DNA from 2 places in the Nocardiopsis baichengensis YIM 90130 genome. Region 1 is predicted to be linked to the other one. Evidence: riboswitches for the same ligand, from Rfam matches in the RefSeq annotation. Region 1 holds a riboswitch; the other holds the start of a gene.
What was found. A riboswitch is a leader RNA that binds a small molecule or an ion and turns the genes downstream of it on or off. The one in region 1 is predicted to bind glycine.
Positions count from the first base shown of each region.

Region 2: linked by a shared signal. The riboswitch ahead of gcvT (glycine cleavage system aminomethyltransferase GcvT) and the one ahead of gcvP (aminomethyl-transferring glycine dehydrogenase) in region 1 are both predicted to bind glycine.

Region 1 is NZ_ANAS01000037.1:98,726-104,629, forward strand. Features, by position in the region: gene C892_RS0125150 (Uma2 family endonuclease) at 1-203, opposite strand, end outside; gene gcvP (aminomethyl-transferring glycine dehydrogenase) at 363-3,257, opposite strand; glycine riboswitch at 3,397-3,485, opposite strand; gene C892_RS0125160 (MerR family transcriptional regulator) at 3,684-4,292, opposite strand; gene C892_RS0125165 (metal-dependent hydrolase) at 4,807-5,565, shown strand; gene C892_RS0125170 (hypothetical protein) at 5,714-5,904, shown strand, end outside.
Region 2 is NZ_ANAS01000007.1:76,294-82,197, reverse strand. Features, by position in the region: gene C892_RS0108060 (sodium:solute symporter family protein) at 1-363, opposite strand, end outside; gene C892_RS0108055 (MurR/RpiR family transcriptional regulator) at 633-1,463, opposite strand; gene C892_RS0108050 (metal-dependent hydrolase family protein) at 1,711-2,976, shown strand; glycine riboswitch at 3,189-3,292, shown strand; gene gcvT (glycine cleavage system aminomethyltransferase GcvT) at 3,342-4,478, shown strand; gene gcvH (glycine cleavage system protein GcvH) at 4,659-5,039, shown strand; gene C892_RS0108035 (serine hydroxymethyltransferase) at 5,044-5,904, shown strand, end outside.

The DNA.
Region 1 (5,904 bases):
ACGTTCTCTTGGTGAAGACCGATGGGGGTCGGAGACAAAGTGATGGTCTCCCCGTCCAGGATTTCAGCCCGCCACCGCCTGGTCTCAGGCAGGCTGTCGAGGATCGCGAAGAGCTCGCCTCCGACGGATCCCGTCTCGGTGCCAACGTCCCGGACCGGACCCTCAACGAGTGCCGTCACTCTCGACTCCTCAATGTCGGACATCTGACCCTCACATCCTGTCACTGAGCAACGACACTTTCAGCGCTTTCCGCTACCCTCGGCTCACCCCCATTCCACCCTCAATGCGACAGCGGCGCCAGTCCCCATCCCGGGTACCGGCGCCGCCGTTCGACTCGCAGGGGCGTCCGCCCCCTCAACGGCTCACTCCTCGAACGCCTCCGGCGGCGGGCAGGAGCAGACCAGGTTGCGGTCGCCGTAGGCCTGGTCGATGCGGCCCACCGGCGCCCAGTACTTGTAGCGCCGCAGACGCGGGACCGGGTAGCCGCCCTCGGACCGGCTGTAGGGGTGCTGCCACTCGTCGGCGGTCAGCGCCTCGGCCGTGTGGGGCGCGTTCTTCAGCGGGTTGTCCTCCGGGTCGTACTTGCCCTCGGCGACACGGTCGATCTCCTGGCGGATCGCGACCATCGCCTCGATGAAGCGCTCCAGCTCGTCCAGGTCCTCGCTCTCGGTGGGCTCCACCATCAGGGTGCCCGCCACCGGGAACGACATCGTGGGCGCGTGGATCCCGTAGTCGATCAGCCGCTTGGAGATGTCCTCGTTGGTGATCCCCGTCCTCTTGGCGATCTGCCGGATGTCGATGATGCACTCGTGCGCGACCAGGCCGTCCTCGCCGGTGTAGAGCACCGGGTAGTACGGCTCCAGGCGCTTGGCCAGGTAGTTGGCGCTGAGCACGGCCGCCTCGGTGGCCGCGCGCAGGCCGGACTCGCCCATCATCCGGATGTAGGCCCAGGAGATCTGCAGGATGCCCGCCGACCCGAACGGCGCCGCCGAGACCGGCCCCACGCCCGTGTGCGGGCCCGCGTCCGGCTGGCCGGGGTGGTTGGGCAGGTACCCGGCCAGGTGGGAGCGGGCCGCCACCGGTCCCACGCCCGGCCCGCCGCCGCCGTGCGGGATGCAGAAGGTCTTGTGCAGGTTGAGGTGGCTGACGTCGGCCCCGAACCTGCCGGGCTTGGCCCAGCCCAGCAGCGCGTTGAAGTTGGCGCCGTCGACGTAGACCTGGCCGCCGGCCTCGTGCACGAGGTCGCACACCTGGGTGATGGTCTCCTCGAACACCCCGTGGGTGGAGGGGTAGGTGACCATGATCGCCGCGACCCGGCCCTCGTGCTTGGCGAGCTTGGCGCGCAGGTCCTCCAGGTCCACGTTGCCGCTGTCGTCGCAGGCGACCACCGCGACCCGCATGCCCGCCATGACGGCGCTGGCGGCGTTGGTGCCGTGCGCCGAGCTGGGGATCAGGCACACGTCGCGGTCGCTCTCGCCGCGCCCGCGGTGGTAGCCGCGGATCGCCATCAGCCCGGCCAGCTCGCCCTGCGACCCGGCGTTGGGCTGCAGGGAGACCGCGTCGTAGCCGGTCACCTCGGCCAGCCAGCGCTCCAGGTCGCGCACCAGGGACACGGTCCCGGCGGCCTGGTCCAGCGGGGCCAGCGGGTGCAGCCGCGCGAACTCGGGCCAGGTCACCGACTCCATCTCGGCGGTGGCGTTGAGCTTCATGGTGCACGAGCCCAGCGGGATCATGGTGCGGTCCAGCGCCAGGTCGTAGTCGGCCAGGCGGCGCATGTACCGCAGCAGCGAGGTCTCGCTGCGGTGGGAGTTGAAGACCTCGTGGTCCAGGTAGTCCACGCCGCGCCGCAGGTCGGCGGGCAGGTGCTCGCCCGGCTCGGGGGCGGGCCGCTCGGCCTTGTCCCCGCCGGAGAAGGCGGCGAGCACCGCGGCCACGTGGGCGTCGGTGGTGGTCTCGTCGCAGCTGATGCCGACGGTGTCGTCGTCCACCCGCAGCAGGTTGACCCCGCGCTCGGCGGCGGCCTCCACCTTGCCGGCCGCGCCGCTGGGCACCCGCACCCGCAGGGTGTCGAAGAAGGAGTCGTGCAGCACCTCGAAGCCGCGCTCGCGCAGGCCGGCGGAGAGCCGCCCGGCCTGGCGGTGCACCCGCTCGGCGATCGCCCGCAGCCCGTGCGGGCCGTGGTAGACGGCGTACATCCCGGCCATGACCGCCAGCAGCACCTGGGCGGTGCAGATGTTGCTGGTGGCCTTCTCCCGGCGGATGTGCTGCTCGCGGGTCTGCAGGGCCAGCCGGTAGGCGGTCTTGCCCGCGCCGTCCACCGACACCCCGACCAGGCGGCCGGGCAGCTGGCGCTGCAGGCCCTCGCGCACCGACATGTAGCCGGCGTGCGGCCCGCCGAAGCCCATCGGCACGCCGAAGCGCTGGGTGGAGCCGACGGCGATGTCGGCGCCGAGCTCGCCGGGGCTGCGCAGCACGGTCAGGGCGAGGATGTCGGCGGCGACCACGGCCATGGCCCCGGACTCGTGCGCGGCCTCGATGACCGGGCGCGGGTCGCGCACCGCGCCGCCGGCGGCCGGGTACTGCACGAGCACGCCGAAGGCGTCGCCCTCGGGCAGGCCCTCGGTCAGGTCGGCGACCACGACCTCGATGCCCAGCGGCTCGGCGCGGGTGCGCAGCACCGACAGGGTCTGCGGGAAGACGTCGGCGTCGACGACGAAGGTGGAGCTCTTGGACTTGGTGGCGCGCCGGGCCAGGGTCATGGCCTCGGCGGCGGCGGTGGCCTCGTCCAGCAGCGAGGCGCCGGCGACCGCCAGCCCCGTCAGGTCGGCGACCATGGTCTGGAAGTTGAGCAGGGCCTCCAGGCGGCCCTGGGAGATCTCGGGCTGGTAGGGGGTGTAGGCGGTGTACCAGGCCGGGTTCTCCATGATGTTGCGCAGGATGACCGGCGGGGTGACGGTGTCGTAGTAGCCGCGGCCGATCATCGAGGTGCGCACGGTGTTGCGGTCGGCCAGGGACTGCAGCTCGGCCAGCGCCTCGGTCTCGCTCGCCGCGGCGGGCAGGTCGAGCGGGGCCGGGGAGCCCGGGGCGGTGAGGATGCTGTCGGGAACGGCCGCCGACATGAGCGCCGCGGGGGAGTCGAACCCGACCGTCTTGAGCATCTCCGCGAGCGCGGCCGGGTCGGGGCCGATGTGCCGGTCGGCGAACTCGCGCGCCGGCCCCCCATCGGTCGCGCGGTTACGGGTCGACTGGTCCGGCATGGAGACCTCCTGGTCGCATTGGCCGCGTGCGCGGCCTCTGTCCTGTGCGGTCTCCCCCTCTGTCGCTCGCCGCCGTGCGGCCGCGGGCTCGCGACCGTGCGGGCACTCGCGGTCCGCACGTCCGCCGCTCCAGAGTGGCCTCCTCCGCGCGGTCCCTGGTGCCTGAGAGGTTACTGGGGAGTATTGCCCCGTCGGCGCCCCTGCCGGGGTCTCTCCCGCACGGTATCGACGGCCCGTGATGAAGTTGTCCTTCGATTATCCACTGATCCGCCGGATTCGCACGATTCCGTGCCGCGGCTGCCCGCATCGGGCCCGCCCCCGGCAGGCGGTGGAACCCCGACCGTACTCGATGCCCCCGCCGCGCACGCACCCGGCCCCGGACCGCACATCAGGTCGTGGGCCTGCACGCACGCCGGGCGGACGGCCTCAGCCCGTCTTGCGCTCCCGGCGCCTGCGGGCGAGCTCGTCGCCGGGGTGGGGCTCGTCCGGCAGCGGCTCGGCCAGCCGCTCGCCCGGCAGCTGCCCGAGGGCGCCCTCCAGCTCGCGCCAGACACGTCCCAGGGCGATGCCGAACATGCCCTGCCCGCCCTGCATCAGTTCGACGACCTCACCGGGCGAGGTGCACTCGTAGACGCTCACCCCGTCGCTCATCAGCGTGATGTGCGGCAGGTCGGAGGTGTCGCGCCCGCGCAGGTGGTCGACGGCGGTGCGGATCTGCTGCAGGGAGATGCCGGTGTCCAGCAGCCGTTTGACCACCTTCAGCAGCAGGACGTCCCGGAAGCTGTACAGAGGGATGTCGCCCGTCCCCGGGTCGGGGCGGACGGTGGGCCCGACCAGGCGGGTGCGCGCCCAGTAGTCGAGCTGGCGGTAGGTCACCCCCGCCGCAGCACACGCCGTCGGACCGCGGTACCCGACGTCCATAGGCAGCGCCACCACGTCCTCTTCACACAGCAGGCCCTGCTCCCCCGCTCGCCGTATCGCCATCGCCGATCGCCCGGAGACGGAGGCCTGATGATTGCCGCTCGTAACCGCCACGCCGAAACCTCCGGCTCCTCAGCCCACGGCGGGTCGACAGGGGGTTGCGAAGGGTACGCCGCGGGTGTTTCGACATTGAAGGTAAGCCGGTGCGCCAGAGAGCGTCAACGACACTCATCGGCGCGTCGCGGAACCTTTCGGCGACCTTCCGGCACCCCGCGACAGCTCGTTCGTTTCTGCAGCTCACCACCATGATATGGGGCGGACGCCAAAGGCGGCCGACGACACGCCGCCGCGCGCGGCCCGCCGAGGCGCGCGCCCCCTGCCGTCCAAGGGCGCGGTGACGCGCTGTGACATGCGACACGCACCGCCCTGACCGGCGCCGTCACCGGCGCGTTCACCCTCCGCGTCCCCGGCCGCGCCCGGCCGTCTGCGGCCATGGAGGGTCGGAGCCGAGCACGCCCGGGGAGGACCACCGGTAGCGGTCCCTGCGCGGGGCCGCCCCCTCCCTCTCCGGAAAGGACCGGATGCCCTCCCCCTCCCTCTCCCGCGCGACGCCGGGGGCCGCCCGGTGATGGCGCCTTCGCACGCGGCCACCGGCGCGCTCGCCGGGGTGGCCGCCACGGCGGCGGCCTCCGCCCTGTTCGGGTGGCCCGCCGGGTTCGCCGACCTGGCGGCCTCCGCGGGCATCGGCGCCGGCGCCGCGCTCCTGCCCGACCTGGACCATCCGCGTTCGACGGCCTCGCGCTCGCTGGACCCGGCCACCGCGCTGGCCTCCCGGGCGGCGCGGGCTGCCTCGGCCGCCGTGCACCGGGCCACCCGCACGCCCGCCGACGGGCCCGGCGACGGACGCCACCGGTACCTGCTGCACACCCCGGTGGTCGCCGTCGCCGCCGGCACCGTCCTCGGTCTGCTGGCCACCGCCTGGCTCCCCGTCCTCGCCGCCGTCGTCTGGTTCACCCTCGCCCTGGCCGTCCAAGGGCTGGGCCGGGCGCTGCCCGACGGGCCGGGTCGGCGGGGGCCCGCCTCCCGGGCCGGGGCGCTCGCGCTGGCCGGGGGCGCCACCGTGCTGCTGGTCTGGGGCGGGGTGAGCACCGGCCCGCACGCGGGGGCGGCGCTCGCACTGGGGATGCTGGTCCACGACCTGGGCGACGCGCTGACGCGCAGCGCCGTCCCGCTGGCCTGGCCCCTGCGGGTGCGCGGCCGGCGCTGGGCGATGGTGGGCGCGCCCCGGCCGATGCGCTTCACGACGGGGAGCCGGCCGGAGTACCTGATCCGCTGGGCGTGCCTGCTGGCGACGCCCGTGCTCGGGGCCGCCCACCTGGCGGCCTGACCCGGCCGCCCCCCCCGGCTCCGTCTCCCCCCTGTGAAATGCCCGCAAAGAAGCCCTCAACGCCGCGCGCGGCGCCCTGCGCACGCCGTCGCGGGCCGGTTGCCTGAAGCGGCGGGACGGCCCTGAGCCGGGGAAGTCGGGAGGCCTGATGGCGAACGGGAACGCTGCATCCGCACACGTGCGCGACCCCGGCTGGACGCCGCTCGGAGCGGCCGCCGCGGCCGTCGCCCTGCCCCTGCTCGCCTGGCCCCTGGCCGGGGAGCTGCTGCCCGACGCGGTGTCGGTCTCCTCCGGCCGTCCGGTGGTCGTCGGCGAAGGCGGGGGTTACGAGGCCACCGC
Region 2 (5,904 bases), on a different contig from region 1:
GGCGACGGTGCGCACCCCGGTGCCGAAGCGGACCTCCAGCAGCTCGGGGACGGTGTGCCGGGAGGCGCGCCGGATGCGCCGGGCGGCGAGCAGCAGCACCAGGATGCCCAGCGGGGTGCCGGCGAAGAAGACGAGGCCGGCGACGGGGCCGTAGGTGTAGGCGAAGTTGGCGCCGCCGATGATCGTCCCCGAACCGACCCAGGTCACCAGCATCGTGGCGACCATGACGGGCCGGGGCAGGCTGCGCCCGGCGAACAGGAAGTCGTCGCCGCCGCCGAGCCGGCCCGAGCGGAGGAAGTACAGGGCGACGCCCACCATGGCCAGCAGGTACACGGCGAGGATCGCGAGATGGACGGTCTGCATGGGACACCTTCGCGGACGGGGGAGGCCGGGGACGGCCCCGTGAAGTGAGGCCGGGGGACGGATCCGATGGGGGCGATGTAAGCAGCACCACCCTGTGTCCTGCAACACTTATTGCAGTCGATGTGACTCAGGTCACTGCGATTCCCGCTGCGTGTTCACCGAGGTCACAGCACTCGACCACACAGCGTCCCACCCGGGGCCCATCGAAGGCGGCGACGCCGGGCAACCGCCCCGGCCCCTCCTCGCCGCCCCTACCGGTGGGGGCGCCCTCAGAAGAGTTCGGCCTCTTCCCACAGGTGCTCGGTGCGGCGGACGGCCTGGAGCGCCCGGTCGCCGCCGATGCGGGTCAGTTCGGCGAGCACCCCGTGCACGACGGCCATCGCCGCCGTCAGGGACGGGAACATGCCCACGCCCTCGCTCGGGACCACGATCACGTGCTCGGCACCCTCGACCAGCGGCGAGTCGCGCCGGTCGGTGATCACCGCTGTGGACACGGAGCGCTCCGCCGCGATGCGGGCCGCGGCGCGGATCGCGCGGGGCACCCGCCACAGGTCGCACACCACCACCAGGTCGCCCGCGTCCATCCTGGCCAGGGCGCTGACCAGCGCGGTCCCGCCGACGTCGCGCATCTCCACGTCGTAGCCCATGATCCCGGCGGCGTGCGAGAGCTGCAGGCCCGGCGCCGCGAACGTGCCCGAGCCCAGCACCAGCGTGCGCCGCGCGCCGTGCACCGCGCCCGCCAGCGCGCGGACCCGCTCCGGCTCCAGTGTGCGGTCCAGGGTGCGCAGCGCCTCCCGGTCCGAGCGCACGGCCTCGCGCACCGGGTCGGCGGTGCCCGCGTGCTCGGCCAGCACCTCGCCCGCGCTGAGCGAGGCCAGGTAGCGCGAGCGCAGCTCCACCCGGAGCGCGGGCCACCCGGAGAACCCCAGCTGCTGGGCGGCGCGCACCACGGTCGCCACGTTCACCTCGGCGCGCCCGGCCAGCTCGGCGGTGCTCGCGTAGGAGGCGAACCTCGGGTCGTCGCGCAGCACCCGGACCACCCGCTCGGCGGCGCGTCCCAGGCGGCCGCCGGCCAGCGCCTCCTCGATCCAGTCCGGCATCTCGCTCCTCGCCTCCGCTCTCGCGCGCCCCTCGCCCCGAACGGGCCGACCCCCATTCTCCGGCCCCCGCGCGCGGCCCCGGGACCCGCGAGCGGCGCCGGCACCCGGCGGAGGTAGCCGGGGCCCGCCGAGGGCACCCCGCTCTTCCCCGCACCCTCGTTGCAACATATATTGCGGATGAGGCGCGCGTCACCCCGCGCGCCGCAGGCACCGCAAGCACCGCAGGCATCCGCGACCGGAGGAATCCATGGCCGACCGCCCCCGCACCACCCTGTTCACCGGCGCCGCCCTCCTCGACCCCGAGGCCGGGACCCGCACCCCCGGCTCCTGGCTGCGCGTCGAGGACGGCCGCATCGCCGCGACCGGACAGGGCCCGGCCCCCGACCCCGGCGCGGAGGCGCGCACGGTCGACCTGGCGGGGGCCACGCTCATGCCGGGCCTGATCGACGCCCACGTGCACCCCACCGCCTTCAGCGCCGACCTGGGCGCGGCCATGGACCACTCCCCCTCCTACGCCACCGCCTTCGCCGCCCGCTCCCTCAACGACATGCTGCACCGCGGCTTCACCACCGTGCGCGACGTCGCCGGCGGCGACTGGGGCCTGGCCCAGGCCGTGGCCGAGGGCCTGATCGACGGCCCGCGCCTGATGTTCGGCGGCAAGGCGCTCTCCCAGACCGGCGGGCACGGCGACTTCCGGGGGCCGGGGCGCCAGGACACCGGTGACCACGGCTGCTGCCCCAGTACCGGCCTGGTGTGCGACGGGGCCACCGCGTTCCGCCGCGCCGCCCGCGAACAGCTGCGCACCGGCGCCCACCACATCAAGATCATGCTCTCCGGCGGGGTCGCCTCGCCCACCGACCGCATCGACTCCACCCAGTCCGCCGAGGAGGAGATCCGCGCGGTGGTGGAGGAGGCCGAGGCCGCCAACCGGTACGTCACCGGGCACGCCTACACCGCCCGCGCGGTCAACCGCGGCCTGCGGCTGGGCGTGCGCTGCATCGAGCACGGCAACCTCATCGACGAGACCAGCCTGGAGCTCTTCCTGGAGCGCGGCGCCTACCTCGTGCCGACCCTGGTGACCTACCGGGAACTGGCCCGCCAGGGCGCCCGCAACGGCCTGCCCCCGGAGAGCCAGGCCAAGGTGTCCACCGTGCTCGACCGCGGGCTGGAGGCGCTGCGCATGGCGCACGAGGCGGGGGTGAACCTGGTCTTCGGCACGGACCTGCTCGGGGGCATGCAGGCCCACCAGAGCGAGGAGTTCGCGATCCGCGCCCGGGTGCAGCCCGCCGCCGACGTCCTGCGCGCGGCCACCACGACCGCCGCCCGGCTGCTGGAGCTGGAGGGCCGCGTGGGGACGGTGCGCCCGGGCGCCGACGCCGACCTGATCGTGGTCGAGGGCGACCCGCTGGAGGACGTCGCGATCCTCGCCGAACCGGAGAAGCACGTGCGCGCGGTGGTGCGCGGCGGCGACGTCCGCGTCGACCGCGGGCTCGGGTCCCCGGCGCGCGGCTGAACGCGCGCCTGAAGCGCTCTCTCCCCTCCCGCTCCCTCCCTTCCCAGGTCAGGGGCGGCCCCTGAGGGCCGCCCCTGTGCCCGGACAAAGCACGCTGCTACTCTGAAACCGGTCGACGAACCCGAACGGGAGAGCGTCCGCGCAGCCGGCGCGGACCGCCGAAGGAGCAAACCCTCCCCAGAGAACCTCTCAGGCGCGACGGACCGTCCGGGCGAGACCACTCTGGAAAGCAGGGGCAGCGGCGCCCCTCGCCGAAGGTGCAAGCCGCGCCGAGCGCGCGGTGAAGCTCTCAGGCACCGATGACAGAGGGGGAGGATGGCTACGCCTTTGGATCCACAACGACGACCATCCTCTCGGGAGCGACGATGACATCCGCCGGCGGCGATTCCGCGAACCTCCGCGAAACCGCACTCCGCTCTGCGCACGAGGCGCTGGGCGCCACCCTGGTCGACTTCGCGGGCTGGCTGATGCCCCTGCGGTACTCCGGAGAGAAGGCCGAGCACACGGCCGTCCGGGAGAAGGCGGGCCTGTTCGACCTCTCCCACATGGGCGAGGTCCGCATCACCGGCCCCCAGGCCGCCGACCTCCTCGACTACTCCATGGTCGGGCACCTGTCCAAGGTCAGCGTCGGCCGCGCGCGCTACACGATGATCACCGACGCCGACGGCGGCGTCCTCGACGACCTGATCGTGTACCGCCTGGCCGAGGACGACTACCTGGTCGTCCCCAACGCCGCCAACGTCGGCACCGTCCTGGCGGCGCTCCAGGAGCGCGCCGGGGGCTTCGACGCCGTGGTGGACGACCGCTCCGGCGACACCGCGCTGATCGCGCTCCAGGGTCCCGCCGCGGTGGAGATCCTGGCCCCGCTCACCGACGCCGACCTGTCGGAGATCAAGTACTACGCCGGCTACCGCCACACCGTGGCCGGGCAGCCGGTGCTGCTCGCCCGCACCGGCTACACCGGCGAGGACGGCTTCGAGATCTTCATCGAGCCCGCCGCCGGCGCCCCCGCCGTGTGGGAGGCCCTGCTCAAGGCCGGCGAGCCGCACGGCCTGGTGCCGGCCGGGCTCTCGGCCCGCGACACCCTGCGCCTGGAGGCCGGGATGCCGCTGTACGGCCAGGAGCTCTCCCGGGACCTCACCCCCTTCGACGCCGGCCTGGGCCGCGTCGTCAAGTTCGAGAAGGAGGGGGACTTCGTCGGCCGCGCGGCGCTGGAGCGGGCCGCCGAGCGCAGCGCCGACCGCAGCGGCGGGCGCCGCCTCATCGGCCTGGCCGCACGCGGCCGCCGCCCGATCCGCACCGGCATGCCGCTGCTGCGCGACGGCGAGCAGGTGGGCACCCTCAGCAGCGGCGCCCCCTCCCCCACCCTGGGCCGCCCCATCGCCATGGCCTACGTCGACGCCGGCCTGGACGCCTCCACCGGTGAGTTCGCCGTGGACGTGCGCGGCCGCACCGAGCCGGTGGACGTCGTCGAGCTCCCCTTCTACAAGCGGGAACGCTGAGTTCCGGCGGCGCCCACGCGCCGCCGGAAGGTCGCGAGCCGCGTGTGCGGGCAGTCGGCCCACCAGGCAGAATTACCGGCGGGTGGGTGCGATCCGCACGAAGCGCCCGCGGTCCCTCGGCCGCTCGCGGCGGCCGGACCCGGTAACCGGACACCACTGACGAATCCTCCTGGAGAGAAATTGAGCGTTCCCGCGGAGCTGAGCTACACCGAAGAGCACGAGTGGGTCTCCATCAGCGACGGCGTCGCCACGGTCGGCATCACCACCTACGCCGCGGAGGCGCTCGGTGAGATCGTGTTCGTCGAGCCGCCGGAGGCGGGCGCCACCGTGGCCGCGGGGGACACCTGCGGCGAGATCGAGTCGACCAAGTCCGTGAGCGACGTCTACGCCCCTGTCAGCGGCGAGGTGGTCGACGTCAACAGCGCCGCCGTCGAGGACCCTGAGATCATCGGAACCGACCCCTACGGGCAGGGCTGGCTGTTCAAGGTCGAGCTGTCCGAGGAGCCGAAGGACCTTCTCTCCCCGGAGAAGTACACCCAGCTGACCGAAGGCGAAGGCTGATTCCATGACCGATCGCACCCTTCTCGACCAGACCCTCCAGGAGTTCGATCCCGAGGTCGCCGCGGCCGTCGGCCAGGAGCTGTCCCGGCAGCGGGACACCCTGGAGATGATCGCCTCGGAGAACTTCGCTCCGCGCGCCGTCCTGGAGGCCCAGGGCACGGTGCTGACCAACAAGTACGCCGAGGGCTACCCCGGCCGGCGCTACTACGGCGGCTGCGAGCACGTCGACGTCGTCGAGCGGCTCGCGATCGACCGCGCCAAGGCCCTGTTCGGCGCCGAGCACGCCAACGTGCAGCCGCACTCGGGCGCCCAGGCCAACACCGCGGTCTACTTCGCCCTGCTCAAGCCGGGCGACACCATCCTCGGGCTGGACCTGGCGCACGGCGGCCACCTCACCCACGGGATGAAGCTCAACTACTCGGGCAAGATCCTCAACCCCGTGCCCTACCACGTGCGCGACGACGACGGCCTGGTCGACTACGACGAGGTCGAGCGCCTGGCCAAGGAGCACCGCCCGGCGATGATCGTCGCCGGCTGGTCGGCCTACCCGCGCCACCTCGACTTCGCGCGGTTCCGCCGGATCGCCGACGAGGTCGGTGCCTACTTCATGGTGGACATGGCCCACTTCGCGGGTCTGGTCGCCGCCGGCCTGCACCCCAACCCGGTGCCGCACGCCGACGTGGTCACCACCACCACGCACAAGACCCTGGGCGGCCCCCGCGCCGGGCTCATCCTGTGCAAGGAGGAGCTGGCCAAGAAGATCAACTCCGCGGTCTTCCCCGGCATGCAGGGCGGTCCGCTGGAGCACGTCATCGCCGGCAAGGCAGTCGCCCTCAAGGCGGCGGCCTCCGACGACTTCCGCGAC